Regions from separate parts of the Serratia bockelmannii genome, predicted to be linked through region 1. Evidence: riboswitches for the same ligand, from Rfam matches in the RefSeq annotation. Region 1 holds a riboswitch; each other region holds the start of a gene.
The links. A riboswitch is a leader RNA that binds a small molecule or an ion and turns the genes downstream of it on or off. The one in region 1 is predicted to bind thiamine pyrophosphate.
Positions count from the first base shown of each region.

Region 2: linked by a shared signal. The riboswitch ahead of ACSJLU_RS15525 (TenA family protein) and the one ahead of thiB (thiamine ABC transporter substrate binding subunit) in region 1 are both predicted to bind thiamine pyrophosphate.
Region 3: linked by a shared signal. The riboswitch ahead of thiM (hydroxyethylthiazole kinase) and the one ahead of thiB (thiamine ABC transporter substrate binding subunit) in region 1 are both predicted to bind thiamine pyrophosphate.
Region 4: linked by a shared signal. The riboswitch ahead of thiC (phosphomethylpyrimidine synthase ThiC) and the one ahead of thiB (thiamine ABC transporter substrate binding subunit) in region 1 are both predicted to bind thiamine pyrophosphate.

Region 1 is NZ_CP196512.1:768,380-775,801, reverse strand. Features, by position in the region: gene ACSJLU_RS03610 (DASS family sodium-coupled anion symporter) at 1-1,402, opposite strand, end outside; gene ACSJLU_RS03605 (sugar efflux transporter) at 1,547-2,743, opposite strand; gene sgrT (glucose uptake inhibitor SgrT) at 2,898-3,071, opposite strand; gene sgrR (HTH-type transcriptional regulator SgrR) at 3,162-4,823, shown strand; TPP riboswitch at 4,861-4,980, shown strand; gene thiB (thiamine ABC transporter substrate binding subunit) at 5,038-6,024, shown strand; gene thiP (thiamine/thiamine pyrophosphate ABC transporter permease ThiP) at 6,000-7,422, shown strand, end outside.
Region 2 is NZ_CP196512.1:3,257,553-3,264,974, reverse strand. Features, by position in the region: gene ACSJLU_RS15545 (transporter substrate-binding domain-containing protein) at 269-1,009, shown strand; gene ACSJLU_RS15540 (ABC transporter substrate-binding protein) at 1,010-1,945, opposite strand; gene ACSJLU_RS15535 (ABC transporter permease) at 1,981-2,748, opposite strand; gene ACSJLU_RS15530 (ABC transporter ATP-binding protein) at 2,745-3,485, opposite strand; gene ACSJLU_RS15525 (TenA family protein) at 3,482-4,165, opposite strand; TPP riboswitch at 4,228-4,330, opposite strand; gene ACSJLU_RS15520 (LLM class flavin-dependent oxidoreductase) at 4,480-5,502, shown strand; gene ACSJLU_RS15515 (SDR family NAD(P)-dependent oxidoreductase) at 5,516-6,250, shown strand; gene ACSJLU_RS15510 (GlxA family transcriptional regulator) at 6,377-7,351, shown strand.
Region 3 is NZ_CP196512.1:3,885,463-3,892,884, reverse strand. Features, by position in the region: gene ACSJLU_RS18580 (FUSC family protein) at 1-245, opposite strand, end outside; gene mdtN (multidrug transporter subunit MdtN) at 235-1,272, opposite strand; gene ACSJLU_RS18570 (YtcA family lipoprotein) at 1,283-1,546, opposite strand; gene ACSJLU_RS18565 (TetR/AcrR family transcriptional regulator) at 1,764-2,378, shown strand; TPP riboswitch at 2,470-2,566, shown strand; gene thiM (hydroxyethylthiazole kinase) at 2,602-3,393, shown strand; gene thiD (bifunctional hydroxymethylpyrimidine kinase/phosphomethylpyrimidine kinase) at 3,393-4,193, shown strand; gene ACSJLU_RS18550 (inhibitor of vertebrate lysozyme family protein) at 4,278-4,736, shown strand; gene gutQ (arabinose-5-phosphate isomerase GutQ) at 4,776-5,747, opposite strand; gene srlR (glucitol operon DNA-binding transcriptional repressor SrlR) at 5,740-6,513, opposite strand; gene gutM (transcriptional regulator GutM) at 6,597-6,953, opposite strand; gene srlD (sorbitol-6-phosphate dehydrogenase) at 7,000-7,422, opposite strand, start outside.
Region 4 is NZ_CP196512.1:312,889-320,310, reverse strand. Features, by position in the region: gene nfi (deoxyribonuclease V) at 1-333, opposite strand, end outside; gene hemE (uroporphyrinogen decarboxylase) at 343-1,407, opposite strand; gene nudC (NAD(+) diphosphatase) at 1,446-2,213, opposite strand; gene ACSJLU_RS01485 (Rsd/AlgQ family anti-sigma factor) at 2,315-2,818, shown strand; TPP riboswitch at 2,858-2,982, shown strand; gene thiC (phosphomethylpyrimidine synthase ThiC) at 3,097-5,040, shown strand; gene thiE (thiamine phosphate synthase) at 5,033-5,683, shown strand; gene ACSJLU_RS01470 (HesA/MoeB/ThiF family protein) at 5,676-6,425, shown strand; gene thiS (sulfur carrier protein ThiS) at 6,422-6,622, shown strand; gene ACSJLU_RS01460 (thiazole synthase) at 6,624-7,403, shown strand; gene thiH (2-iminoacetate synthase ThiH) at 7,403-7,422, shown strand, end outside.

The DNA of each region.
Region 1 (7,422 bases):
TCACCCATCCCGCTTTCCACCATTCTCCCAGCGTCACATAGCCGGAGCCAAAGATGATCGGCGCGGTGCCGGTGCCGTAATGCGTCAGCGACATCATCAGCGAAGAAGAAAACGCCAGGATCAGGCCCAGCAGCGCCGGTGGCGCGCCAAGCGCGATGCCGGCGGCGAAGAAGGCGGCGAACATCGCCGTCACGTGCGCGGTGGTGCTGGCGAAGAAATAGTGCGAATACAAGTAGATGAGAGTCAGCAAGATCGTACCGCCCACCCAGCTCATACCCATATGGTCAATGCCGTTGCCCACGGTCTGCGACAGCCAGCCGATCAGCCCCAGCTTGCCGAGGAAACTGGCCATCATCACCAGCGCCGAGAACCACACCACGGTGTCCCAGGCCCCTTTATGCTTCAGCACATCCTCCCAGCTCAGCACGCCGGTGGCCAGCAGCACCGCCAAGCCGATCAGCGCCGCGGTGGTGGGATTGACCGCCAGCGCCGGGCCGAAGATCATCGCCGGAATGCCGGCCCACAGTATCAGCAACAGCGCGAACACCCCGAGGGTAATTTTTTCCGGCAGCGTCACCGGCCCCAACGCCTGCAGTTTTTCGCGCGCGAAGCGCGGCGCGTCCGGGGTGCTTTTCACCTCCGGCGGATACAACAGGTAGATGACCAGCGGCATCACGAGCAGCGAACACAGCCCCGGGACCAGGGCGGCAATCGCCCACATCGACCAGGACAGCTCGAAGCTGCCATGGGTGCCTTTGGCGATCAGGCTGACGATCAATGGGTTAGGCGCAGTGGCGGTGATAAACATCGCCGAGGTGACCGGGTTGATGTTGTAGTTCACCAGCGACAGGTAGCGGCCGATCTTGCCGGAGGTATTGAGCTCCGGTTTTGAACCGAAACTGTCGGCGATCGATTTCATGATCGGGTGAATGATGCCGCCGCCGCGCGCGGTGTTGCTCGGCGTCACCGGCGCCAGCGTGGTTTCCGCCAGCGTCAGCGCATAGGCGATGCCCAGCGTTTTTTTGCCGAACAGCGAAATAAAATAGTAGCCGATGCGCGCGCCCAGCCCGGTTTTGTTCAGGCTGAGGGAGATCATGATCGAAAAGCCGATCAGCCAGATCAGCTGGTTGGAAAAACCGCTGAGTGCATCGTCCAGCGCGGCGCCCGGCTTGCCGGGATTGGTGACGCCGGTCACCGCCACCAGGGCGATGGCGATCACTGAGACCGCGCCAATCGGCATCGCTTTGCCGATAATGGCGATGATGGTGCCGATAAACAGCGCCAGCAGCTGCCAGGCGTTGGGCGCAACGCCCTCCGGTACGGGAATGAGGAACCAGATAATCAGCGTGGCGGCCAGGGCGCACAAGGAAGGAAGCGGTTTGAGCGGTGTGAGTTTATCCATAACGTTCCCACTGTTCTAAACAACAAGGCGGCATCTCAATAGCGAGACGGGCGTGGGCGCAACGATCGCGCTCCATATGCCTTCAGCTTGGGCGTCCGCTTCAGCCTTCTCAATGACTTGCATCAAGAATGCCGTCGTTTAACCTCACACTTCACGCACTTGGGCGCTCATCCCGAGCGCCGCCAGCGCCAACAGCGCCGCCATCCAATACACCGAGCCATGACCGAGGTTCTCCACCAGTGCGCCCTGCAGCACCCCGGCCAGGATCACCCCGGTCGAGATACTGTTGGTGAACAGCGTGGTGGCGGCGCCCGGTCGGCCCGGCATCAAATCCTGAAAATAGAGCATGCCGATACCGGCGACGATACCGATAAACACCGCGTTGAGCAGCTGCAGCGCGATCAGGGCCGGCTTGCTCTCCAGTACCGTCAGCCCGAGGTAAAACAGCACGCCTGCCACCACCGCCAGCAGCATCATGTTGCGCTTGCCGAAACGTTTGACGTAGTAACCGGCCAGCAGCATCGCCGGGATCTCCAGCCCGGCGGCGGTACCCATCAACACCCCGGCCAACCCTTCCGGCAGGCCGAGATCGGCGGTGATATACAGCGGCATATCGATGATATACAAGGTGTTGCAGGTCCACATCAGCATTGAGGCGATGAACAGCAGCCGCACGTCGCGATTGCGCCAGGCACTGGCGGGCGCGATCGGCGCAGACACCCCACCCTGCAGCCCCTCATTTTCCGCCGCGCGCGGCACCGAAGGCAGCATAAACCCCACCAGCAGCACGCAAACCGCGAAGGTGGCGGCGGCGATCAGGAACATCACGGTGAATCCGTAGTTCAGCGCCAACGCAAACGACAGCGGCGGGCCGATCACCCACGCCAGCGAAAGCTGGGCGCGCATCACCGAGCTGAACATCACCACTTCACGCGCCTCGCTATCGGCATATTCCCGCGCCAGCGCGAAGATCTGCGGCATGGCGGTGTTGGCAACGGCGGACATCAGCACCCCGGCGGTGATCAGCGTCAGGTAGTCGCGGTTAAAGGCGAACAACAGGCAGTTACCGACCGCCATCAGGCAGCACAGCAGGATCAGCCTGCGGCGATCGCCGCGGGTGTCGGAACGTTTGGCCAGCAGGAAGCTGACGACGATGCCGGCCACCGCGTTGGCGGTGTAAAACAGCCCGACCCACAGCGGCCGCACCTTAACTTCGGTGGTCAGAAACAGGCTGAGCGTCGGCGTCAGCAATGCGCCGGCGATGCCGGAGAGAAAAGCGATCAGTAGGAATGCGGCAAAGATGGGGTTAATGCGCAGTGACAACCGGCTCAGGCGTTGCATATCGTCTTCCCTGACCTCAAAGCAGAAGAAAGAACCTTAGGCCACGGCAAGAAAAATGCAAGCGCATCGCCATGTCCATGCATAAAAAAACCAGTGGGTTGCCCCACTGGCTGGTGAAACAGCACCATTACTCAGAAACTTGTTGCCGCAGCCCCTACAGGTGCTCGCGATATTGCTTATCGGTCATCTCTTTGATGTCCCATTGCGTCAGGTGTGCCAACATCGCCAGCCGCGCCTGTTCGGGCACCACGCTCAGCCAGTCGGCGCGTTGACGGCGCACCGCGCTGAAATAGCGCTGATAGAACTGTTTGGATAAGAAAGCTTTCATGATTACGCCCTCCCCTTTCATTGATGAAAATTATCGGCGTAATATAGGGAAAGAAAAATTGACGAGTTGAGGCGGGAGCGTTCCTCTTTTATGTCCACGTCCAGATTGCAGCAACAGTTCATCCGCCTGTGGCAGCGCTGCCACGGTGAAACCACCGACACCACCCTGCAGGATCTGGCGGAGGTGCTCAGCTGCTCGCGGCGCCACGTGCGCTCCCTGCTGAGCGCCATGCAGCGGGAAGGCTGGCTCACCTGGCAGGCGGAGTCGGGGCGCGGCAAGCGTTCACGGTTAACCTTCCACTACACCGGCCTGGCGCTGCAGCAACAGCGGGCCGAGGAGCTGTTGGAACAGGATCGCATCGATCAGTTGGTGCAGCTGGTGGGCGACAAAAACGTGGTGCGCCAAATGCTGCTGTCGCAGCTGGGGCGCAGCTTCCGCCAGGGTAAACACATCCTGCGGGTGCTCTACTACCGGCAGTTGTACAACCTGCTGCCCGGCTCGGCGCTGCGGCGTTCGGAAACCCATTTGGCGCGCCAGATCTTCAACGGCCTGACGCGCATAAATGAGGAAAACGGGGAACTGGAGTCCGATCTGTCCCACCATTGGCAGCCGCTGACGCCCTTGCACTGGCGGTTTTACCTGCGCCCGGCGATCCATTTTCATCACGGCCGCGAGCTGGAGATGGCAGACGTCATCACTTCCCTCTCGCGTCTGACCTCGCAACCGCTGTTCTCACATATCGAAAGCGTCACCTCGCCGACGCCGTTCGTTATCGACGTGCATCTGCGCAGCCCCGACCACTGGCTACCCTGGCTGCTGGGCAGCGTGCAGGCCATGATCCTGCCGCGCGAATGGCGCGAACTGCCGGACTTCGCCCGCCATCCGGTCGGCACCGGCCCCTACCGCGTGGTGCGCAATCTTCCCAGCCAGATGAAGATCCACGCCTTCGACGACTATTTCGGCTACCGGGCGCTGATCGACGAGGTGAACATCTGGGTGCTGCCGGAGTTCTCCGAAGAGCTGGTGCACTCCGGCGTGCAGCTGCAGGGCGATGAAACCGGCAAAAACGAACTGGAAAGCCGACTGGAAGAGGGCTGTTATTTCTTGCTGTTCGATCAGCGTTCCACGTTGGCCGCCGACCCCGCCATTCGCAGCTGGCTGTGCGAATTGATCAACCCCATTTCATTGCTGAGCCACGCCGGGCCGCTCTACCAGCGCTATTGGTCGCCGGCATACGGCCTGCTGCCGCGCTGGCACCACAACCGCACGCTGGCGCAGCAACCCAAACCGGCGGGGCTGACTGAACTGACGATGACCCACTTCAATGAGCATTCGGAGTTTCACGCCATTCGCCAGGCGATCGAACCGCTGTTGGCGCAGCACGGCATCCGCCTGATCGTACAAAGCGTGGATTACGCCACCTGGCACCAGGGCGACGCGCGCAGCGATCTGTGGCTCGGCAGCGCCAACTTCTATCTGCCGCTGGAGTTTTCGCTGTTCGCCACGCTGTACGAACTGCCGCTGATGCAGCACTGCATGAACGAGGATCTGGCGCAGGACGCGGAGTTATGGCGCGCCAACCGCTTGCCGCTGGCGGAGTTTTGCCAGCGGCTAGTCAGCAACCACCAGCTACATCCGCTGTTCCACCACTGGCTGCAGCTGCACGGCCAGCGCAGCATGCGCGGCGTGCGAATGAACACCCTCGGCTGGTTCGACTTCAAATCCGCCTGGTTTGCCCCGCCGGAGGCATAAGCGCCTTTCGCCCGGGTCGGTTAATCTTTACAATAGCGCCGTCTCAACGGGGTGCGGTGAGTCGGGCCGTGTGCATAAGCCCGATTTTCCGCTGAGAGCACACCCGTCGAACCTGATCCGGTCAATACCGGCGGAGGGATTTGAGCCCAGCGAACCGGCGACGCCGCCTCGCCCCCTCAGATACCCTTGCCCCCTTATTTTTCAGGAGTGCAACGTGGTCAAAAAATATCTGCCCTGCTTATTGCTGCTATGCGCCGCGCCGGTGTTCGCCAAGCCGACGCTGACGGTTTACACCTACGATTCCTTTGCCGCCGACTGGGGCCCTGGCCCGGCGGTAAAAAAAGCCTTCGAAGCCGAGTGCGACTGTGAGCTGAAGTTCGTGGCGCTGGAAGACGGCGTCTCACTGCTCAACCGCCTGCGCATGGAAGGCAAGAACAGCGCCGCCGACGTGGTGCTGGGGCTGGACAACAACCTGTTGCAGGCGGCGCAGCAAACCGGCCTGTTCGCGCCGAGCGGCGTCGACACCGCCAAACTGACGGTGCCGGGCGGCTGGCAGGATACGACCTTCGTGCCTTACGACTACGGGTACTTCGCCTTCGTCTACAACAAAGAAAAACTGAAGAATCCACCGAAGAGCCTGCAGGAGCTGATCAGCAGCGATCGCGACTGGAAGGTGATTTACGAAGATCCGCGCACCAGCACGCCGGGCCTCGGCCTGCTGCTGTGGATGCAAAAAGTGTATGCCGACAAGGCGCCGGCCGCCTGGCAGCAATTGGCGAAGAAGACCGTCACCGTCACCAAAGGTTGGAGCGAGGCCTACGGCCTGTTCCTAAAAGGCGAAGGCGATCTGGTGCTCAGCTACACCACTTCTCCCGCCTATCACCTGATCGCAGAGAAAAAAGACCTTTACGCCGCCGCCACGTTCAGCGAAGGCCACTACCTGCAGGTGGAAGTGGCGGGCAAGCTGAAGGCCGCCAAACAGCCTGAGCTGGCCGAGCGTTTCATGCGGTTCATGGTGACGCCGGCGTTCCAGAACACCATCCCGACCGGCAACTGGATGTATCCGGTGATCAACACCCCGCTGCCCGTCGGCTTTGAGCAGATGAACGTGCCGCAGACCGCGCTGCAATACAGCGCCGAAGAGGTGGCCACACAACGCGGCGGTTGGATCCGGGCATGGCAAACCGCCGTCAGCCGCTGATCCCCCGCTGGCTCTGGCCGGGGCTGCTGGCCGCCGGCGTGATCCTGCTGGTCGCCGCACTGGCGATGGGCTCGCTGTGGCGCCATGCGCCGGACAGCGACTGGCGCGGCCTGTGGCAGGACAGCTACTTGTGGCACGTGGTGCGCTTCACCTTCTGGCAGGCGCTGCTGTCAGCGCTGATTTCGGTGCTGCCCGCCGTTCTGCTGGCGCGTGCGCTCTATCGCCGCCGTTTCCCCGGCCGGCAGCTGTTGCTGCGGCTGTGCGCCATGACGCTGGTGCTGCCGGTGCTGGTGGCGGTGTTCGGCCTGCTCAGCGTCTATGGGCGCCAGGGCTGGCTGGCGACGCTGTGCGGCTGGCTGGGCGTCGAATATGGCTTCTCGCCCTACGGGCTGCAGGGCATTCTGCTGGCGCACCTGTTCTTTAACCTGCCACTGGCCGCCCGCCTGTTGCTGCAGGCGCTGGAGAACATTCCGGTGGAGCAACGCCAACTGGCCGCCCAACTGGGTATGAGCGGCTGGCAGCAGTTCCGCTTCGTCGAATGGCCGGCGCTGCGCCGCCAGATCCTGCCGAGCGGCGCGTTGATCTTCATGCTGTGTTTCGCCAGCTTCGCCACCGTGCTGTCGCTGGGCGGCGGACCGCAGGCCACCACCATCGAACTGGCGATCTACCAGGCGCTGAGTTACGACTACGATCTGGGCCGCGCCGCCATGCTGGCGCTGATCCAGTTAAGCTGTTGTCTGGGGCTGGTTTTGATCAGCCAGCGCCTGAGCCAGGTGCTGCAGGTGGGCCATACCCACGCCCAGCGCTGGCGCAACCCGGAAGACAGCCGGTGGCGGCGCATCAGCGATTTTCTGCTGATCGCCGCCGCGCTGCTGCTGCTGCTGCCGCCCCTGCTGGCGGTGATCGCCGACGGCGCCAATCAGGCCGTCGTCAGCGTGCTGCGCCAGCCGGTGCTGTGGCAGGCGCTGTTCACGTCGCTGCGCATCGCCCTCGGCGCCGGGCTATTGTGCGTGGCGCTCACGATGATGCTGCTGTGGAGCAGCCGCGAGCTGAAGCTGCGACAGCAACTGCGCGGCGGCCAGGCGCTGGAGCTGAGCGGCATGGTGATCCTGGCGATGCCGGGCATCGTGCTGGCCACTGGCTTCTTCCTGCTGCTGAGCGATACGATCGGGCTGCCGCAGTCGCCCTATGCGCTGGTGATCCTCACCAATGCGCTGATGGCGGTGCCCTATGCGCTGAAGGTGTTGGAGAACCCGATGCGCGACCTCGCCGAACGTTACAACCCGCTGTGCCTGTCGCTGGATATCCGCGGTTGGCAGCGGCTGCGGCTGATCGAACTACGCGCCCTGCGCCGCCCGCTGGCGCAGGCGCTGGCCTTCGCCTGCGTGCTGTCGATCG
Region 2 (7,422 bases), 2.5 Mb from region 1:
ATTGAAAAAACGTTGCTGCCCTGGTCTGCGCCGCCGACCGTGCCGCGGCGCGAAAAGTGAAGGGTATAGCCTATTGCCGGCGGCGGAACAACGCGCGATCTCCCGCTACGGCCGACGAACGGCGGCTATTGTACATTTTTATGACAATAGTGTGACGTTAATCACGCCGACGGCGGCCTCTGCGGCGAAAGCTTGCTGGTCGGAGGTTTCGCTCTACGCTTAATGAGCGCCACGACGGTGCGCCCATCAGCCTTTCACAGGAGGAAGTATGCAGACGATTCCCGCCGCGGTACTCGACGATCTGGCCCCGCAAGGCGTGTTGCGCGCGGCGATCAACTACGGCAATCCGGTGCTGGCACAGGCCGGGGCCGGCGGTAAACCGCAAGGCGCTTCGGTGGAGCTGGCCGCCGCGCTGGCCCAGGAACTGGGCGTGGCGCTCGAACTGGTCACCTATGACGCGGCGGGCAAGGTTTTTGCCGACCTGGACAGCGGCGCCTGGAACCTGGCGTTTATGGCTATCGAGCCGGTGCGTGCGGCGCAAATCGCCTTCAGCGAACCCTATGTGATCATCGAGGGGACTTACCTGGTGGCGAACGACGCGCCTTATTTTGAGGTGGCGCAGCTCGACAGGCCGGAGGTGCGCATCGCGGTCGGTCAGGGGGCGGCGTACGATCTGTTTTTATCGCGCACGCTGCAGCAGGCGCAGCTGGTGCGGGCGGCAACCTCCGCCGAGGCGATCGCGCTGTTTTTCGAACGGGGGCTGGAGGCGGCGGCCGGCGTGCGTCAACCGCTGCTGGCCGCCGCGGCCGCCCATCCCGGCTACCGGGTGCTGGACGGGCATTTCACCGCCATCCACCAGGCGATGGCGGTGCCGCGGCAAAAAACGCAGGGCGCCGCCTACGTGAACGCGTTTATCGAACGCTGCAAGGCCAACGGGTTGGTGAAGGCGGCCTTGCAGCGCAGCGGTCAGGGCGAGGTGACGGTGGCGCCGCCGGCCGCCTCGGCGTGATCAGTCGAGCTCCACCGCGTACTGTTCCACCGGGGTGATTTTCTTGATCAGCTTGTTGTCGAACAGGAACTGTTCGTAAGCCTGGTAGCGCGCGCGATCCAACTTGGCCGGATCGCGGGCGAACAGCGGCAGGCTGGCTTGCCACGCCTGTTTGTTCAGCTCGGTATTCAGCTCTGGGTGCGCCTTGGCGAATGCCAGCCAGGTGTCCTGCGGGTGGGCGTGCAGGTAGTCACTGCCTTGCTTCAGCGCGGCGAGAAATTTGCGGATTTTCGGCTCGTTCACCGCATCGCGGTTGGCGACGATGATCAGCTCGTCATAGGCCGGCACGCCGTAGTCTTCGACGTTGAACACCACCGGTTCTTTACCCTGTAGCTTCAGCTCCAGCGCTTCGATGTTGCGGTAGCCGCCGATCACCGCATCGACCTGGCCCGCCAGCAGGGCGCTGGTCAGCTGGAAGTTGACGTTGATAAGCTTGATGTCCTGCGGCTTGAGGTGCTCGTGTTCGACCATGGTGGCCAGCGTCGCCTGTTCGATGCCGCTGACCGAGTAACCCACCGTTTTGCCCTTGAGATCCGCCGGCGACGTGATGTTTTTGTCCAGCGCGATCACCGTATTCAGCGGCGTGTTGATCAGGGTGCCGACGCGCATCAGCGGCAGGCCCTGATCGGCGAAGAAGTGCAGCTGCGGCTGATAGGTAATGGCGAGGTCGGCCTGTTTGGCGGCCACCAGCCGCGGCGGCAGCGCCGGATCGGACGGCGGCACGATCTTGACGTCCAGCCCTGCGGTCTTGAAGGCGCCGATCTGCTCGGCCACCATAATTGGCGCGTGATCGGGGTTGATGTACCAGTCGAGCACCAGCGTCAGCTTCTCGGCCGCACCGGCCTGGCCGGTGAGGGCAGCGCCCAGCAGCAGCCCGCGAACGGTTTGTTTGATCATGGTCGTTCCTTTATCCCTGGTTATGGTTGCAATCATCAGTCGTTTTCCGGCGCCCAGGCGATCAGACGCCGCAGCAGCGCATCCACCGCGGCCCACAGCAGCACGGTCATCAGCACCAAAATAAACAGCGCGGCGAAGCAGACGTCGGTCTGCATGCGCGCGTTGGCGTTCAGCATCACGTAGCCCAGCCCTTCGGCCGAGCCGACCCATTCGCCGATGATGGCGCCGATCGGCGCGACGGCGGCGGCCATGCGCAGGCCGGAGCCGAAGGCCGGTAGCGCCGCCATCAGCCGCACGTGCCGCAGCTGCGCCCAGCGCGAAGCGCGCATCGTGCGCGCCAGATCGAGATAGTCGTTGTTGACCCGGCGCAGCCCGTCGAAAAAGGCCGACACTACCGGGAAGAAAATCACCAGCACCGCCATCGCCACCTTGGCGCTCATGCCGAAGCCGAACCACAGCACCAGCAGTGGCGCCAGGGCGAACACCGGTATCGCCTGGCTGGTGAGCACCAGTGGCATCAGCCAGCGCTGCAGCCGCGGCGAGAAGATCATGCACAGCGCCAGCGCCGCGCCGAGCAGCACGCCCAGCACCAGCCCGCTGACGATCTCCGAAGCCGTGACCAGCGTGTGCCAGGCGAGATAGCCGCGCCCGTCCCACAGCGCCTGCGCCACCGCGCCCGGCGTGGGCAGCAGAAAGGCCGGAATGCCGCTTTGCGCCGCCAGCCACCACAGCAGCAGCAGGCCAGCAAACACCGTCAGCCCACGCCGCAGGCGGGTGAGGCCACGCTCTTCGGCAATCTTCATTGCGCGGCCCTCACCAGCTGTTGCAGCAGCTCGGCCTGGCTTTTCAGCAGGTCGGCGTCATCCGGCGCGCGCGGCGGTTGCCCGCTGATACGGTGGGTATCGTCGAGGCCCAGCGGCCAGGGCGACAGTACCAGCAGCCGGTGGCTCAGGCGGCAGGCCTCCATCGGATCGTGGGTGATCAGCAGTACGGTATTTTGCGCCAGCAGCTCGGCGGCCAGGCTTTGGATCTCGGCGCGGGTAATGGCGTCCAATGCGGAGAAGGGTTCGTCCATCAGCACGATCGGCTGGCGTTCGTAGAGCGTGCGGGCGATGGCGGCGCGCTGGCGCATGCCGCCGGACAGCGCGGCGGGCAGGCTGCGGCCATGCGCGGCCAGGCCTACGCGTTCGAGCAGATGCGCCACCCACGCCCGATCCGCCACTTCGCCGCGCAGCCGCGAGCCGAGGGCGACGTTCTCTTCGACGGTCAGCCACGGGTAGAGCAGGTCTTTTTGCCCCATGTAGGCGATGCGCCCGGCGATCGGCAAACCGTCGCTGCCGGTCACCGTACCCGAACTGGCCTGCGCCAGGCCGGCGATGATCTTCAGCAGGCTGGTTTTGCCGGCGCCGCTGGCGCCGAGCAGGGCGACGAAGCTGCCGCCGGCGATGTCGAAGCTCAGCCGGTCGAAGACGATTTGCTGACCGAAACGCAGGCTGAGATCCCGCACCTGGATGCCGGGTGGGAGAAGCGGGGAGGTCATGAGGCGTTCAGCCCCATCTGCCAAAATGCCGATTCCAGCTGGGTGGCGGTGGTGAAAATCTGCGCCAGCTCGGTGAAGCGGCCTTGTGCGCCGCGCTGGTGGCCGACGGTTTCCAGCAGTTCGATGGCGGCACGCACGCCGGCCAGATAGCCCTCGTCGCCGTAGTTGCGGATCCAGGAGGCGTAAGGATTGCCCTCCATCTGAGTGGCGGGATCGTGCAGCAGCCGCAGGCCGATTTCGGCATAGCCGGCCACGCAGGGCAGCAGGCCGGCCAGCAGATCGAGGGCGTCGCCGGCATGGCCGATATCCAGCACGTAGCGGGTGTAGTTCATGGTTTCCGCCGCTTCCGGCTGGGCGGCGATCTGCGCTTCGCTCAGCCCCCATTCGGCGCAGTAGGCCACGTGCAACGGCAGTTCGGCGACGATGCCGTTGAGCGAGGCGGTGGCGGCGCGCATCTCCGGCAGGGTGCGCAGCTTGCTGACCAGCAGCGCGTAGGCGCGGGCGAAGTGCAGCAGAAACAGATAGTCCTGGGTCAGGTAGCGGCGAAAAGCGCGTTCAGGCAAGGTGCCGGCGGCCAGCTGCTGCAGAAATGGATGATCGACGTAATCTTGCCAGTGGCTGCCGGCATGGTGGCGCAGCCGGCCGTAAAGACCGCTTTCGAACAGGGTAGTGATGGACATGGGACCTCCTTGAGTCAGTGGAGATCCGGGCACGCTGGGGTATGAACAGGCAACGGGTGAGAGCGTTGTTGCCTAACCGTCCCTTCGCTGGCATGACCCAGATCAGGTTCAAAGGGTTCGGCTTGCGCCATCTCAGCCCGTAACAGGACACCCCTCGGAGCTGCTTGTTATACGACATTTGTTTTTTGATTACAATCGCCGGGCGGTGCGGCGGCAATCGGTTCGTTTAGTGCGATCGAGGGTGATTTTGCTGGCGCAAGGCGCGCGGTTTTTGTCACTGTAGGCTCATGTTTTGCCTCTGAGGATGATGCCCGATGAAAAAGATTGGTTTTCTCTCGTTTGGCCACTGGTCGCCTTCCGCCCAGTCCGGCACCCGTTCCGCGGCGGATGCGCTGCTGCAGTCCATCGATCTGGCGGTCGCCGCCGAAGATCTGGGGGCGGACGGCGCCTATTTTCGCGTGCACCACTTCGCGCGCCAGCTGGGATCGCCGTTCCCGCTGTTGGCCGCCATCGGCGCCAAAACCCAACGCATCGAGATCGGCACCGGCGTGATCGACATGCGCTATGAAAATCCGCTGTACATGGTGGAGGACGCTGGCGCGGCGGATCTGATCGCCGGCGGGCGGCTGCAGCTTGGCATCAGCCGCGGCTCGCCGGAGCAGGTGATCGACGGCTGGCGCTATTTCGGCTATGCCCCGGCCGACGGCGAAACCGATGCGGACATGGCCCGCCGCCATACCGAAGTGTTCCTGGAAGCGCTGCGCGGCGAAGGGTTCGCCGAGCCCAATCCACAGCCGATGTTCCCGAATCCGCCCGGGCTGCTGCGGCCGGAACCGTTTTCCGCCGGGCTGCGCGACCGCATCTGGTGGGGCGCCGGCTCCAATGCCACCGCCGTCTGGGCGGCGAAGCTCGGCATGCACCTGCAAAGCTCGACGCTCAAGAACGACGAGACCGGCGAACCCTTCCACATCCAGCAAGCCAAGCAGATCCGCGCCTACCGCGCCGCCTGGCAAGAGGCCGGCCACACGCATGAGCCGCGGGTTTCCGTGAGCCGTAGCATCTTCGCGCTGGTGGATCAGCGGGATCGCAACTACTTCGGCGGCAGCGGTAAGGAAGGCGACCAACTGGGGTATATCGATGCGCAAACCCGGGCGATCTTTGGCCGCAGTTACGCCGCAGAACCTGACGCGCTGATCGAACAGCTGGCGCAGGACGAGGCCATCGCCGAAGCGGATACCTTGCTGCTGACCGTGCCTAACCAACTGGGCGTGGATTACAACGCCCACGTTATCGAATCGATTTTAACCCATGTCGCGCCGGCGCTCGGCTGGCGCTAAACGGAGGAGCTGGATGTCACGCATTTTCATTACCGGCTCGGTGGACGGGCTGGGCCGCGCCGCCGCGCAAACGCTGTTGGACGAAGGGCATCAGGTGATTCTGCATGCGCGTGAGCCCGGCCGTCTGGACGCGGTGCGCGATCTGCTGGATCGCGGTGCACAGGCGACGATCGGCGATCTGTCCGATGTGCAGCAGATCCGGCAGCTCGCCGAGCAGGTCAATCGCCTCGGTCGCCCGGACGCGGTGATCCACAATGCCGGTATGTTTACCGGACCGCAGGTGATGCCGGTGAACGTCATAGCGCCCTACCTGCTGACGGCCCTGATCGAACGCCCCAAGCGTATCGTCTATCTGAGCAGCAGTATGCACTTTGACGGCGTGGCGGAACTGAACGGCGTGGATTGGCTTGGCGGCGCCGCAGGCTCTTATTCGGACAGCAAACTGTTCGTCACCGCGCTGGCCGCCGCCGTGGCGCGCCTGTGGCCTGACGTGATCAGCAGCGCGGTCGATCCCGGTTGGGTGCCAACCAAAATGGGCGGCGCGGACGCGCCCGACGATCTGGCGCTGGGGCATGTGACGCAGGCGTGGCTGGTGAGCAGCGATGAACCGCAGGCCCTGGCGTCCGGCGGCTATTGGCACCATCAGCAGCGCCTCGAACCCCATGCAGCGGTACACGACGAGGCGTTTCAAACGGCGCTACTGGCGCAATTGGCGCGCGCCGGCGGGGTGAGCTTGCCGCAGGTTTGAATGGCTATTCCTTCCAGGCCCGTCGAGGTTATCGGCGGGCTTTTTTATGCCCGCAGGGTGAACCCGCGGCGCTTTTCTTATACAGTGGTTGTCTGGCCTGTTTTGCTCTTTCTTGTAATTATCGCCATGCATACATTCCTGATTATCGTCCCTGAAGGGGGCATGCTGTTCGAAGCGGCGGGCATCGCCGATATTCTGATGCAGGCTAATCGCCTGAGTTCCGCCGAGACGCCGCTGTATCAGATCGCGGTCGCCACTACGCAATCTCACCGGGTGGTGCACGGCCTGTCCGGGCTGAGCCTGTTGGCTGACCATCGCCTGGCGGATCTCGATCCGGCCCTGCCGCGCGATACCGTCATTGTTGCCGGCAAGGGGGCAACCGAAGAAGAGGGCGCCCTGGTGGCGGATTGGCTGCGCCGCGCGGCGCCGCAGACGCGCCGTATCGCTTCGGTTTGCGGCGGGGCTCTGCTGCTGGCCGAGGCCGGGTTGCTGGACGGGCGGCGGGCGACCACTCACTGGCGGCTGGCGGAAACGCTGCAGGCGCGCTTCCCGCGGGTGCAGGTTGAAAACGGCCCGATCTACGTGCAGGACGGGCCGATTTGGACCTCCGGCGGCGTCAGTTCCGGCTTCGATCTGACGCTGGCGCTGGTGGAGGATGATTACGGCTTCGTGCAGGCGCGCGAAGTGGCGCAGGATCTGGTGATGTTTCTGCGCCGCCCCGGCGGGCAGGCGCAGTTCAGCCGCTACCCGCTCAACCAGGCCAAATCGCCGGGCCCGATCCGCGACCTGCAGTCCTGGATCCTGGAAAACCTCGCCGACGATCTCAGCGTCGATCGGTTGGCCGAACGCGTGGCGATGAGCCCGCGCAACTTTACCCGCGTATTCACCCGCGAGACGGGCATTTCTCCCGCCAAATTCGTCGAAGAAGGCCGGTTGCATACCGCCAGGCAGCGCCTGGAGCAGAGTGCGCAAGGCATCGAGCAGATCGCCCTGGCCACCGGCTTTGGCAACGGCCTTAACCTGCGGCGGGTGTTTGAGCGCAAACTGCAGCTGACCCCGAGCGAATACCGCGAACGCTTTCATGCGCGCAATTTGGCGTAAATTGATCGGTAAACGTCATTTACGCCGCCTCGGGGCAGGGCTAGAGTTGAGGCAAAGCCCAAAACGAGGAG
Region 3 (7,422 bases), 2.1 Mb from region 1:
GCCAGCGTGGAGCTGACGAAAAACAGGATGCCGATCGTGCGGGTGATAACGATATTGGACTGCGTGATAAAGAAGACAGCGATCAGCGACAGCGCCAGCCACGGCACCTGCAGCGTCTGCGAGATCACGATGGCGATCGCGCTGGAGAGCAGGGCACGGATCACCAGGTTGATGCGGCTGTCCGAAGGGCGCAGTTCGTCGATCAACGAGGACAGCCAGCCGCGAGACATCGTTTTATTCTTCATGGCGCAGGTTCAGCTTGGCCACCGCCGAAGCGCCCACGCGGAACAGCGCCGGGTTGGGGGCCTCGACCGCGATCTTGACCGGGAAGCGCTGCGACACGTGCACCCAGTTGATGTTGCGCGACACGTTGGGTAGCCCGCCCAGCACGGTGCCGCCGTCGTCGGGCTGCACGCCGTAGCTGATCGATTCCACCTTGCCGCTGAAGGTCTGGCCGGCGTCGCTCATTAAATACAGCGTGGCCGGCACGCCGGGATGCACGCCTTTCAGGTCGGTTTCGCGGAAGTTGGCGACCACGTACCAGTGGCGGGTGTCAATCAGCGTGAACACCGGTTTGGCGCTGGAGGCATATTGGCCGACGGTGGTTTTCAGGGAGGCGATGCGGCCGTCGAACGGCGCTCTCACCTCGGTGAACTCCAGGTTCAGGTTGGCGATGGCGATGTCGGCCTGCACTTCGGCGCGCTGTGCGACCAGGGCTTCGACGCCGCTGACGGCGGCTTCCGCCTGTTTCGCCTGCAGCAATGCGGCCTGCAATTCCGCCTGCGCCGAGCGCTGGGAGGTGCGGGCGGTTTCCACTTCTTCCGCCGAAACGTAGTTCTTGCCGAGCAGCTTTTGCCGGCGGTTAAGGGTGTCGGTCGCCTGCGCCACCAGCGCCTGTGAGCGTTTGATGATGGCGTTCATCGATTCGGCGTTGTACTGCTGTGCGTTGACCGAACGCTGCGTCAGCTTGATCTGTTCATTCAGCGTGATCAGGCGCGCTTCGCTGGCCGCCAGCGCGTCCTGGTAAGGGCGCGGATCGATGCGGAACAGCAGATCGCCTTGCCGCACTTCCTGGTTGTCGCGGATCGGCATCTCGACGATGCGACCGTTCACCTCCGGCACCACGTCGATGGTGTCGGCATAGGCGTAGGCATCGTCGGTACTGGGGGCGTTTTCCACCCGCCAGACGACGACGGCGGCCACGATGAATGTCAACGCCAGGATGGTAAGCACCAGCAGTCTGCGCCGGTTTGGGGTGTGTGGTTGGGTCATGGCGTCAGTCTCAGTGGGGGAAAACCAGTAACCAGATCAGCATGGCGATCAGCGCGGTCAGCGCCGGATACGTCAGCAGCTGCGGCGCCAGCCAGGCGCGTTTTTCCGGGGTGCGCAGCAGCAGGTGGATCGCCACCATACCCGCCACGCCGCCGCACAGGCAAAACAGCCAGTCGGGGAACGAAGCGCCGAACACCACTATCGACGGTGCCGGCGAGCACCCGGTGAGCAACAGCGCGGTCAGGCAGGTGATGAGCAGTTTTTTGTCGGGCATAGGGCATTCTCTGACGATTGGCTTGGGCGACGGGCCGAATGAAATGACTCTTTTTCAGTGAGTGAGGTCACTGTTTGTCTTCCCCACGCTTGCGTCAGGGTAAACTAGAATAAATACTCTACTCTAAACTAGAGGGGTTAATCTAGTTTTTTGTGTCGCCCTGCCTTCGTAGCGGCAAATGGGTATAATGCGTTGATGACAGCGGGCAGAAACGAATATGCAAATCGACGAAAACATCACCGGGCGAGAGCCACAGCAGGAAAGAGGGCGGCAACGCGTACAAACCATTCTGGATTCGGCGGCGGCGATCGTGGCGCAGGACGGCCTGGCGGCGCTCAGCATGCAGCGGCTCGCCAAGCACGCCAAAACCTCCATCGGTTCGATGTATCACTTTTTTCCCGATCGCCACGCGGTGATCAAGGCGCTGGCAGATCGGCATACCGAGTCGATTGAGGCGCTGGTGCGCGACATGGCGTTGGCCAGTGACGATGAGTGGCGGCGCCTCTCCGCTGAAGCGGTGATCCAGCGGCTGTTTTCACCCTATGCGCAGTACCTGCGTGAGCATGCCGACTACCTGCCGGTGATGCGGGAAATGAACCTGCCGGATGAAAAGTCCAGCTTCCTGACGCTGATCGCCAGCGTGTTGCAGCTGCGCCGCCCCGAGACCGCCGAAGCGGAGATCCTGCAGCAAACCCGGCTGTTGCAAAGCCTGGTGGCCGGTACGCTGCACCATATCTTCAAGACGGCGCCGCAGAGCGTGGCGTTCACGCTGGCGGAGCTGCCCGGCGTGCTGAGCCTGTATCTGGCGGGAAAAGAGGGAAACATCGCTTAGGCGCGAGTCAATTTATTCGCTTGTTTGTCCGCGCCGCCGCTGGCATGATCCCCTGCAGGGATTAACGCAACGTTGATCACAACCTATTGATTTTCATGACTCGGGGTGCCCTTCTACGTGAAGGCTGAGAAATACCCGTATTACCTGATCTGGATAATGCCAGCGTAGGGAAGTCACGGCCGCCCAGCCGGCGCCGCCTTCTTGAACGCCGGTTGGGAGGAATATGATCGCTCGACCTGATGCACTACCCGGCGCGCGCGCCGCGGCCTGTCTGACCCAATTCCAACAGCGCCCTCCGCTGATCCACTGCCTGACTAACGAAGTGGTGCAATCGCTGACCGCCAACGTGTTGCTGGCGCTCGGCGCTTCCCCGGCGATGGTGGTGGAGCCGCAAGAGGCGGCGCAGTTCAGCGCGCTGGCCGACGGCCTGCTGATCAACGTCGGCACCCTCAACGCGCTGCGTGCCGAATCGATGCGGGCGGCGGTGGCCGCCGCCAATCGGGCCGGCAAGCCCTGGACGCTGGATCCGGTGGCGGTCGGTGCGCTCTCCTACCGCACCGCCTTCGCCAAACAGCTGCTGGACGAGAAACCGGCGGCGATACGCGGCAACGCTTCGGAAATCATGGCGCTCAGTGGGTTGCTGGCCAGCGGCCGCGGCGTGGACAGCGGCGACGATTCCTTGGCGGCATTGCCCGCCGCGCGTGAGCTGGCGCGGCGCAGCGGCGCGGTGGTGGCGGTCACCGGCGCGGTGGATTACGTCACCGACGGCCAGCGCGATTGGGCGATCGAAGGCGGTTCCCCGCTGATGACGCGGGTGGTGGGCACCGGCTGCGCGCTGTCGGCGGTGGCGGCGGCGTTTTGCGCCCTGCCGGGCGATCGCCTGGATAACGTGGCGACCGCCTGCCGAGTGATGTCCCACTGCGGCGGCCTCGCGGCCAGGCAGGCCGCCGGGCCGGGCAGCTTTACGCCGGCGTTCCTCGACGCGCTGTATCAACTGCGCGGGGAGGATCTGTGATGAAACGCATTAACGCGCTGACCATCGCCGGCACCGATCCCAGCGGCGGCGCCGGCATTCAGGCCGATTTGAAAGCTTTCTCGGCGCTCGGCGCTTACGGCACCTCGGTGATCACCGCGCTGGTGGCGCAGAATACCCGCGGCGTGCAGTCGGTGTATTACATCGATCCGGCGTTCGTCGCCGCGCAGCTGGACTCGGTATTCAGCGACGTGCGCATCGACAGCGTCAAGATCGGCATGCTGGCCAACGCTGACATCGTGCAGGCGGTGGCCGAACGGCTGCGCCATTACCGGCCGGAATTCGTGGTGCTGGACACCGTGATGCTGGCGAAAAGCGGCGATCCGTTGCTGGCGCCGGAGGCGGTAGCGTCTATTCGGCGCGAGCTGTTGCCGCTGGTGTCGATCATTACGCCGAACCTGCCAGAAGCGGCGGCGCTGCTGGCGTGCGCGCCGGCGGAAGATGAAGCGCAGATGCGTGAGCAGGGACGGGCGCTGCTGGCGATGGGCTGCCGAGCGGTGCTGATGAAGGGCGGCCACCTGAGCGAAAGTGAGAGCCCGGACTGGCTGTTTACCGCAGAAGGCGAGCAGCGCTTTACCGCGCCGCGCGTCGCCACCCGCCACACCCACGGCACCGGTTGCACGCTCTCGGCCGCGCTGGCGGCGCTGCGCCCGCGCCATGCCGACTGGGCGGCCACGGTGGCCGCCGCCAAGGACTACCTGCAACACGCGCTGCAACAGGCGGACACCCTGGAAGTGGGGCACGGCATCGGGCCGGTGCATCATTTTCACGCCTGGTGGTGAGTCAACTTTTTGCCGCAACCGTGGTCTGACTAGTTCAGGCCCGGTTTGACGGGCGAAACCTGATTTAACCTAGGGAGAAGGACTATGACGGGACACCAGGCGCTGCGTTGCGCCCTCTTCGGCGCACTGCTCAGCTTCAGCGCGGGCAGCTTTGCCCAGCAGATCGTCACCACGTCGGATTTAATTCAGCAGCCGGGGTATCAGGCCAGCTGGCAAAACATGGTGAAAGGCCAGGCGCGGATGCCGGGCTGGGCGCGCAAGGGCGTCGGCACCTCTACGCCGGCGCAGAACCTGAGCTGGAAGGGCAAAGAGTATCTGGTCGGCAACCTGTGCAAGCCGCACGACTGCGGCAACAACTTTTTGATCGTGGCGTTCAGCGCGGATAAATCTCAGGCCTGGGGCGTGCGGGTCGCGGTGGAAGATCGGCCGGAAGCCGTCGATCATCCGAAGAAGTATGCCAAGTACCAGTGGCTCGGCAAGCCGGATGACGACATGAAGGCGCTGCTGAAGCAGCAGTTCGAGAACAATCCCGACTGGAAATAATCTGACCGGGGGCGCCGGTGATGGCGCCCCCGGCGTTGATCAGCCGATGCCGGCCTGATGCAGATCGTGCAGGTTGAGCGCCCCCACCAGCACGCCGTCCATATCGACCACCGGGGCCGCGCTGATGTGCTGTTCGTGCAGCGCTTCCAGCGCCTCGCCGGCGCGCCACTGCTCCGGCAGCCGATAGCCGGGGCGGGTGATCGCCGGGCTGAGCGGATCCTGCAGGCTGTTGCCCTTCACCAGCCAGCGGCGCAGGTCGCCGTCGGTAAATACGCCCACCACCCGCTGCTGCGCGTCGCAGACCGCCACCAACCCGAGCCCGGTGCGGCTCAGTTCCAGCATCGCTTCCATCACGTTGGCGCTTTCGCTCACGCGCGGCAGGCGATCGCCGGTGCGCATCAGGTGATGCACGCGGTTCAGCAGGCGCGCGCCCAGACTGCCGCCCGGGTGCGAGCGGGCGAAGTCTTCCGCGTTGAAACCGCGCTGGCGCATCAGCGCCATCGCCAGGGCATCGCCCATCATCAGGGTGTTGACCGCGCTGGAGGTGGGCGCCAGCCCCATTGGGCAGGCTTCTCGCTCGACGCCGATATCCAACACGCAGGCCGCGGCCTGCGCCAGCGGCGACTCTTTGCCGCCGGTAACGGCGATCACCGGAATACCGTTCTCCGCCAGCAGCGGCAGGATCAGGTCCAGCTCTTTGGCGCGGCCGGAGTAGGAGATGAACACCACCACGTCGTCGGCGCCGATCATGCCGAGATCGCCGTGCAGCGCCTCCGCCGGGTGCACGAAGAACGACGGCGTGCCGGTGCTGGCCAGCGACGCGGCGATCTTCTTGCCGATATGGCCGGACTTGCCGATGCCGGAAATCACCGCTTTGCCACGGCAGTTCAGCAGCAGTTCGCAGGCGCAGACAAAGTTGTCGTCCAGGCGCGCCAGCAGGCGCTGCGCTTCGGTCAGCTCGATCTCCAGCGTTTCGCGGGCGAAGGCGAGCAGGGCGTTGGCGTTACTCATCGGGGTCTCCTACCAGAAGGATATTGATGCCTTTCGCCTGCAGGGCGGCGAGGTAATCGGGGTTGATGTCTCGGTCGGTGATCAGCGTGTCGACGGCGCTGAGTTCGCACACCACGTTCGGGCTCTTACGGCCGAATTTCGAGGAGTCTACCAACAGAATAATGCGGCCGGCGGCTTCGCACATCGCTTTGCTGACGTTATGCACTTCGTTGAAGGTGGTGACGCCGGCGTTGAGATCGACGCCGTCCGCGCCGATAAACAGCTTGTCGAAGCTGAACTGCTGGAACGCCGATTCGGCCAGGCTGCCGTGGAACGAGGCCGATTTTTTGCGGTAGGTGCCGCCGGGCATCAGGATGGTCTGATCGTTGTCCAGCTCCACCAGCGCGTTGACGATGGTCAGGCTGTTGGTCATCACCGTGATGTTATTGAACTGCGCCAGGTGCGGCACCATCTGCAGCACCGTGCTGCCGGCGTCGAAGATCAGCGAGTCGCCGTCGGCGATCAGCGCCACGGCGGCGCTGGCGATGTGGCGCTTTTTCTCGGTATTGATATGGGTTTTGCGGTCGATCGGCTGATCGCCGTCGTCGCGGCTGAGCACCACGCCGCCGTAGGTGCGGATCACCTCGCCTTCGTCTTCCAGCAGGGTGAGATCCTTGCGGATGGTGGTGCCGGTGGTGGAGAAATGCTCGGCCAGGGCGTCCACTGCCGTTTTGCCATGCCGCTGCAGATATTCAAGGATAGCGGCCTGCCGCTGCTTTGGTTTCATCGCGATTCCCGTTCACAAGAGTGGGGCATTTCCCCTCGCTGAATAATTCACTATGAAAGGTAATGCCTTTTAATATGAAAATATCACGATTTGGGTTCAATCGCTAACGATAGTGCAGACTGGCATGCGCGATCCTCGGGGAAGATCACATCCGGGCGCAAATCCCGCTGATGCAAACCGTGTAATCGAGGCAGCGGGCGGGGCTGGGCGAAAACGGTCAGGCCGCGTAGCAACAGGCTGCCGCACACCCGCCGATCGGCATCGAAGGCCAGCGCCAGCACCACCCGCGGGCGGAAACGGCCGCCGGAACGGCCGACGCCGACGGCGCCCAGTTGGCACAGGCCGTCGAAGGCGCGGTTGAAGCGCTGCAGTTGCCACCAGCCGAAGGCGATTTGCAGCAGCCAGGCCAGCAGTGCGAAGGCGATCAGAGCTTGTGTCATGGGGTTCTCCTTAGGCCCCCTTCCGCGGGAGGGGGCGTCGGTGGCGTCAGAACATTACCTGGCCGCCGGTGATGTTGATCGACTGGCCGGTGCAGTAAGAGGCCTTCTCGCTGGCGTAGAACAGCAGGATGTTCAGCACGTCCTGATAGTCGCAACCGCGTTTCAGCGGCACCTTGTCGATGTAGTACTGCTCCACCTGGTCCGGTGCGATGCCCAGTTTTTGCGCGTATTGCGGCAGCAGCGACTGGAACATCGGCGACTTCAGCAGGTTGCCGAGCATCAGCGAATGCACGGTGATGCCGTACTCCGCCAGATCGAGCGCCAGCGACTGCGTCAGCCCCACGCCGCCGAACTTGGCGGCGCTGTAGCCGGAGTTGTGCTTGCTGCCGACCTTGCCGGACTTGGAGTTGATCTGAATGATGCGCCCGGCGATGCCGTCGCGGATCATCAGGCGCGAGAACTCGCGGGC
Region 4 (7,422 bases), 460 kb from region 1:
CGGATGCGAAATGCCATGTCCATCGACGAAGATCAACCCCGGCTTTTGCCGCAGCTGAGCCCAGGCGGCCAGCAGCGCCGGGTATTCGCGAAATGACAGGAAACCCGGGATATAAGGCATGACGGTGGCGATACGCGCCACCTGATACTCCACCAGCTCCAGCGACGGATAGCGCAGGATGGCGATGGCGGCGCGCGTCACCGCTCCCTCCTGCTCGAAGCCCACGTCGGCGCCGGCGATGAAGGCCGGCGGTTCGGCCGGCAGATCGTCGTAGCGAATGACTTCAGCCGCGCGCCGCAGCTGTTCGGCGCGCAGGGCCTGCATATCGGTCACATCGAATCCTTAACGGTGGTATTTCGCCGACTGCGCGTGCACCGCCTCGACGAAGGCGCCGGCGTGCTCAGGCGGCACATCCTGATGGATGCCGTGGCCCAGGTTGAACACATGGCCGTTGCCGTGGCCGAAACCGGCCAGAATGGTCTCCACTTCTTCCGCGATGCGCGCCGGGGAAGCATAAAGCATCGACGGATCCATGTTGCCCTGCAGCGCCACTTTATCGCCCACGCGCCGACGCGCGTCGGCGATGTCGGTGGTCCAATCCAGCCCCAGTGCATCGCAGCCGGTGGCAGCCATCGCCTCCAGCCACTGCCCGCCGCCTTTGGTAAACAGCGTCACCGGCACGCGGCGGCCGTCATTCTCACGCAGCAGGCCATCGACGATCTTGTGCATGTAGTGCAACGAGAACTCGCGGTAATCGCGCCCGGTCAACACGCCGCCCCAGGTGTCGAACACCATCACCGACTGCGCGCCGGCCTTGATCTGGGCGTTGAGGTACAGGATCACGCTGTCCGCCAGCTTGTCCAGCAACAGGTGCAGCGTGGCCGGTTCGGCATACATCATCTTCTTCAGCTTGGTGAAGGCCTTGCTGCTGCCGCCCTCAACCATATAGGTAGCCAATGTCCATGGGCTGCCGGAGAAGCCGATCAGCGGCACTTCGCCCTTCAGCTCGCGGCGGATGGTACGCACCGCGTTCATCACATAGCCCAACTCCACTTCTGGATCGAACACCGGCAGTTTGTCGACGTCAGCACGGCAGGTGATGGGTGAGCTGAAACGCGGGCCTTCGCCGGCTTCAAAGTACAGGCCAAGCCCCATGGCGTCGGGAATGGTGAGAATGTCGGAGAACAGAATGGCGGCGTCCAGCGCATAGCGGCGCAGCGGCTGCAGCGTAACCTCACAGGCCAGCTCCGCGTTCTTGCACAGCGACATGAAATCACCGGCCTGGGCGCGGGTCGCCTTGTACTCCGGTAAATAACGACCGGCCTGGCGCATCATCCATACGGGGGTCACATCCACCGGCTGGCGCAACAGCGCGCGCAGGTAGCGATCGTTCTTCAACTCAGTCATTTATGGGGCTCCCTTAATAATCTGCCGGCCATTGTACATTATTCTGCCCGGCACAGCGCCACGGTGTCCTCAATCAACCGGCGCGCCACGGTGCCGGGCGGCGGTAACAGTGGCAGTTGGTCGTAGCGATACCAGCCGGCGTTGAGCAGCTCCTTGGGGTCGTGTCGAAGGTCACCCTGATGGTAATCGGCCATAAAGGCCATCATCAGCGAGTGCGGGAACGGCCAGGGTTGTGAGGTGACGTAACGCAGGTTCTTGATTTCGATATTGCTCTCTTCCATCACTTCGCGCGCTACCGCCTGTTCCAGCGTTTCGCCCACCTCGACGAAGCCGGCCAGCACCGTGTGGATGCCGCCGCGATGGCGCACGTGTTGCGCCAGCAGGATCTGATCGTCGCGCCGAATGGCGACGATCACGCAGGGCGCAATCTGCGGGTAGTACCGCTCTTTGCAGTGGCCGCACAGGCAGGCGCTTTCGGAGCGGCTGAGGTGCATCTCATGGCCGCAGTAGCCGCAATAGCGATGAGAGCGGTAGAAATCCGCCAACTGAACGCCGCGCCCGGCAAGCTGGAACAGACCGCGATCCTGATCCAACAGCTGACGCACCGATCCCATCTCCCGCGGCATCGCCTGGCGCACCAGCCAAACCGGCGCGCCCTCCCATTCACCGATGGTGCGCGCCATGTGGCCCTGCAGCCCGAGGGCGGCGGCCGTCCCCGACGGCAATTCACCGTTCGGTAACCAAAGTTTGCTTTCATGGCTGACAATCCACCAGCCGTTTTCATTGCCCGTTAATGCAAGTTCCATATCGTTGTTGCACAACCTCAGCTTCACTGGCACTCTACAAATCGGCTTTGTTACATTTTAATAACTTACCGGTTACTTTTGTTACTTACACGGAGTCAAACATGCTCAACCGTTTGGAAAGGCTGACTCAGCGCGTTGGCGGTAGTAATGAATTAGTTGATCAATGGCTTCAGGCCCGCAAACAGTTGCTGGTCGCCTACTGCACGCTGGTAGGCCTCAAACCGAATAAAGAAAAGCATACGCCGCTGAATGAAAAAGCGCTGGAGAACTTTTGCCACAACCTGGTGGATTACCTCTCCGCAGGGCATTTTCATATCTATGACAGAATTATCAAACAAGTGGAAGGCGCAGCCAGTCCGAAAATGTCGCTGGCGGTGAACATCTATCCCAAGCTGTGGGCCAATACTGAACAGATCATGGCGTTCCACGATCGCTATACCGAAGTGGATATCGATCAGGAGGTTTGTCTGGAATTCCACCAGGCCTTGTCGGATATCGGCGAAACGCTGGCGGCGCGCTTTGCGCTGGAAGATAAGCTGATCCAGTTGGAAGCAGAAGCCGCGCAGCAACCGCTGCCGGACCAGACGCTGGATCCGGCGCGTTAAAATTTTATAGTTTTTTTTCTTATCCCTCCTATACTGGGGGGCATCTTGTCGGAGTGCCTAGCGCCTGATTTGTTCATCGAATCAGCCAGGCTGAGACCGTTAATTCGGGATCCGCGGAACCTGATCGGGTTAATACCCGCGAAGGGAACAAGAGTAATCTATCGCCACAGGCACGGCCTCCCCCTTGCGGGCGCCCTGCCTTATCGGCCACCATCATTACTCCCTCCGAGCTCCAGACAAGCAACTTTCCCAACCCAACACACTGGTAGGAACTTGCTATGTCTAACATTAATCCACCGCGCGCCCGTAAAGCGCAACGCGAAGCCGCCCAGCAGTTTATCGACACGCTGCAAGGCATGGCTTTCCCAAACTCACGCCGCATCTACCTGCAGGGCTCGCGCCGCGATATCCAGGTGCCGATGCGCGAAATTGAGCTCAGTCCGACCCTGGTCGGCGGCAGCAAAGATAGCCCGCAGTATGAACAGAACGAGGCGATCCCGGTATATGACACCGCGGGCCCCTACGGCGATCCGCAGGCCGAGCTCGATGTGCACGCCGGCCTGGCCAAGCTGCGCGCCGGCTGGATCGACGCGCGCGGCGATACTGCGACCCTGAACGGCGCCAGTTCCGGCTTCACCCAACAGCGGCTGGCGGACGAGGGGCTGGATCACCTGCGCTTCGAACATCTGCCGCTGCCGCGCAAGGCGTTGCCGGGCAAGTGCGTGACCCAGCTGCACTATGCCCGCGCCGGCATCGTCACCCCGGAGATGGAGTTCATCGCCATCCGTGAAAACATGGGGCGCGAACGCATTCGCGGCGAGGTGCTGCGCCACCAGCATCCGGGCCAGGGCTGGGGCGCCAACCTGCCGGACAACATCACGCCGGAGTTCGTGCGCCAGGAAGTGGCCGCCGGCCGCGCCATCATTCCTGCCAACATCAATCACCCGGAGGCGGAGCCGATGATCATCGGCCGCAATTTCCTGGTGAAGGTGAACGCCAATATCGGCAACTCGGCGGTCACGTCGTCGATCGAAGAAGAGGTGGAGAAGCTGGTGTGGGCCACCCGCTGGGGCGCAGACACCGTGATGGATCTCTCCACCGGCCGCTATATTCACGAAACCCGCGAGTGGATCCTGCGCAACAGCCCGGTTCCCATCGGCACCGTGCCTATCTACCAGGCGCTGGAGAAGGTCAACGGCGTGGCGGAAAACCTCACCTGGGCGATGTTCCGCGATACGCTGCTGGAACAGGCGGAACAAGGGGTCGATTACTTCACCATCCACGCCGGCGTGCTGCTGCGCTATGTGCCGATGACCGCCAAACGCCTGACCGGCATCGTGTCGCGCGGTGGCTCGATCATGGCCAAATGGTGCCTGTCGCACCATCAGGAAAACTTCCTCTATCAGCACTTCCGTGAAATCTGCGAGATCTGCGCCGCCTACGACGTTTCGCTGTCGCTCGGCGACGGCCTGCGCCCCGGCTCGATTCAGGACGCCAACGACGAAGCCCAGTTCGCCGAGCTGCATACGCTGGGCGAGCTGACCAAAATCGCCTGGGAATACGACGTGCAGGTGATGATCGAAGGCCCGGGCCATGTGCCGATGCAGATGATCCGCCGCAATATGACCGAAGAGCTGGAACACTGCCACGAAGCGCCGTTCTACACCCTCGGCCCGCTGACCACCGATATCGCCCCGGGCTATGACCATTTCACCTCCGGCATCGGCGCGGCGATGATCGGCTGGTTCGGCTGCGCCATGCTGTGTTACGTCACGCCGAAAGAGCACCTCGGCCTGCCGAACAAAGAAGACGTCAAACAGGGCCTGATCACCTACAAGATCGCCGCCCACGCCGCCGATCTGGCCAAGGGCCATCCGGGCGCGCAGATCCGCGATAACGCCATGTCCAAGGCGCGTTTCGAATTTCGCTGGGAAGATCAGTTCAATCTGGCGCTCGATCCGGCCACCGCGCGCGCCTATCACGACGAAACCCTGCCGCAGGAATCCGGCAAGGTCGCCCACTTCTGCTCAATGTGCGGGCCGAAATTCTGCTCGATGAAGATTTCGCAGGAGGTGCGCGACTACGCCGCCGCCCAGGAGGCCGCCAAGCCGATCGAAGTGCAGCTGACCGGCATGGAGAAAATGTCCGCCGAATTCCGTGCCCGCGGCAGCGAGCTGTATCACAGCGCCGGCACCCTGCAAGAGGAGACAAACAATGACTGATATCACGACCCCCTTCCCGGCAACGCCCCACAAGCTGGGACTCTACCCGGTCGTCAACAGCGTGGAATGGATCGCTCGCCTGCTGGAAGCCGGCGTTACCACGATCCAGCTGCGCATCAAGGATTTGCCTGACGAGCAGGTCGAAGAGGATATCGCCGCCGCCATCGCGCTGGGCCAGCGTTATCAGGCACGGCTGTTCATCAACGACTACTGGCGGCTGGCGATCAAGCATGGCGCCTACGGCGTGCATCTGGGCCAGGAAGATCTCGATACCACCGATCTGGCTGCCATTCACCGCGCCGGGTTGCGGCTCGGCGTGTCCACCCATGACGACGCCGAACTGGCGCGCGCGCTGGCGGTGAAACCGTCCTACATCGCGCTGGGGCACATCTTCCCCACCCAAACCAAAGACATGCCTTCGGCGCCGCAGGGGCTGACGGAGTTGAAACGCCACATCGCCGGCCTGGCGGATTACCCGACGGTGGCGATCGGCGGGATCAGTATCGATCGCGTACCGGCAGTGCTGGCGTGCGGCGTCGGCAGCGTGGCGGTGGTCAGCGCCATCACCCAGGCGCCGGATTGGCGCGCGGCGACGGCCGAGCTGCTGCGGCTGATCGAAGGCGAGGGGTCGAGCGATGCTTAACGATCAGGAATTCCTGCGCTACAGCCGCCAGCTGCTGCTGGAGGACGTCGGCCCGGAAGGCCAGGAGAAACTCAAGCGCGCCACGGTGTTGATCGTCGGTTTGGGCGGGCTCGGTTCCCCGGCTTCGTTGTACCTGGCCGCCGCCGGCGTCGGCACGCTGCTGCTGGCCGACGACGACCAGCTGCACGTTACCAACCTGCAGCGGCAAATCCTCTACCGCAGCGCCGATACCGCCACCGGTAAGGCGGCGCTGGCGCAACGCCACCTGCAGGCGCTGAACCCGTTGGTGGAATCCATCCCGCTGGCGCAACGGCTACAGGGGCAAGCGCTGCGCGACGCGGTCGCCCGCGCCGATCTGGTGCTGGACTGCTGCGACAATATGGCGACCCGTCATGAGGTCAATGCCGCCTGCATCGCCGCCGCCAAGCCGCTGCTCAGCGGCAGCGCGGTCGGTTTCAGCGGCCAGCTGCTGGTGCTCGAGCCGCCCTATGCGCACGGCTGCTACGCCTGCCTGTATCCGGAGCAGGAAGAACCGCAGCGCAACTGCCGCACTGCCGGGGTACTCGGCCCGGTGGTCGGCGTAATCGGCACCCTGCAAGCGCTGGAGGCCATCAAGATGCTGGCCGGCATGCCTTCCTCCCTCAGCGGGAAACTGCGGCTGTTCGACGGTAAGCAGCAGAGCTGGAGCACGCTGCAACTGAGCCAGGCCCGCGCCTGCCCGGTATGCGGAGGCGCAGCATGAAAATCCGGCTGAACGACCAACCGCTTGAGCTGGCGCAGCCGCTCAGCGTCGCCGCCCTGCTGACCCAGTTGGAACGCCACCAGCCGGGCACCGCGCTGGCGATCAACCAAACCATCATCCCACGCGCCGACTGGGCCGACCATCAGGTGCATGACGGTGACGACATTTTGCTGTTTCAAGCGATCGCCGGAGGCTGACATGCTGAAAATCGCCGATACCACTTTTACCTCGCGCCTGTTCACCGGCACCGGCAAGTTCGCCACCCCGGCGTTGATGCTGGAGGCACTGGCGGCCTCCGGCTCACAGCTGGTGACCATGGCCATGAAGCGCGTCGATCTGCGCGGCGGCAACGACGCCATTTTGGCGCCGCTGCAGCAGTTGGGCGTCAGGCTGTTGCCCAACACCTCCGGCGCCAAAACCGCCGCCGAGGCGGTGTTCGCCGCCCGGCTGGCGCGTGAAGCGCTCGGCACCCACTGGGTGAAGCTGGAGATCCATCCCGATGTGAAATACCTGCTGCCTGATCCGATAGAAACGCTGAAAGCGGCGGAAACGCTGGTGAAAGACGGTTTTGTGGTGCTGCCCTACTGCGGCGCCGATCCGGTGCTGTGCAAACGGCTGGAAGAGGTGGGCTGTGCGGCGGTGATGCCGCTCGGTGCGCCTATCGGCTCCAACCGCGGTCTGCGCACCCGTGACTTCCTCGAAATCATCATCGAGCAAGCCAAGGTGCCGGTGGTGGTAGACGCCGGCATCGGCGCGCCAAGCCACGCGCTGGAGGCGATGGAGCTGGGTGCCGACGCGGTGCTGGTGAATACCGCCATTGCCGTGGCGCGCGATCCGGTGCAGATGGCACGGGCGTTTCGCCTGGCGCTGGAGGCCGGCGAGCTGGCACGCAGCGCCGGATTAGGCTCCAGCCAGCGCGGCGCGGTCGCGTCCAGCCCGCTGACCGCTTTTCTCAGCCAGCCAGAGGAGGCGCAATGATGGCCGACGATTTCAGTAG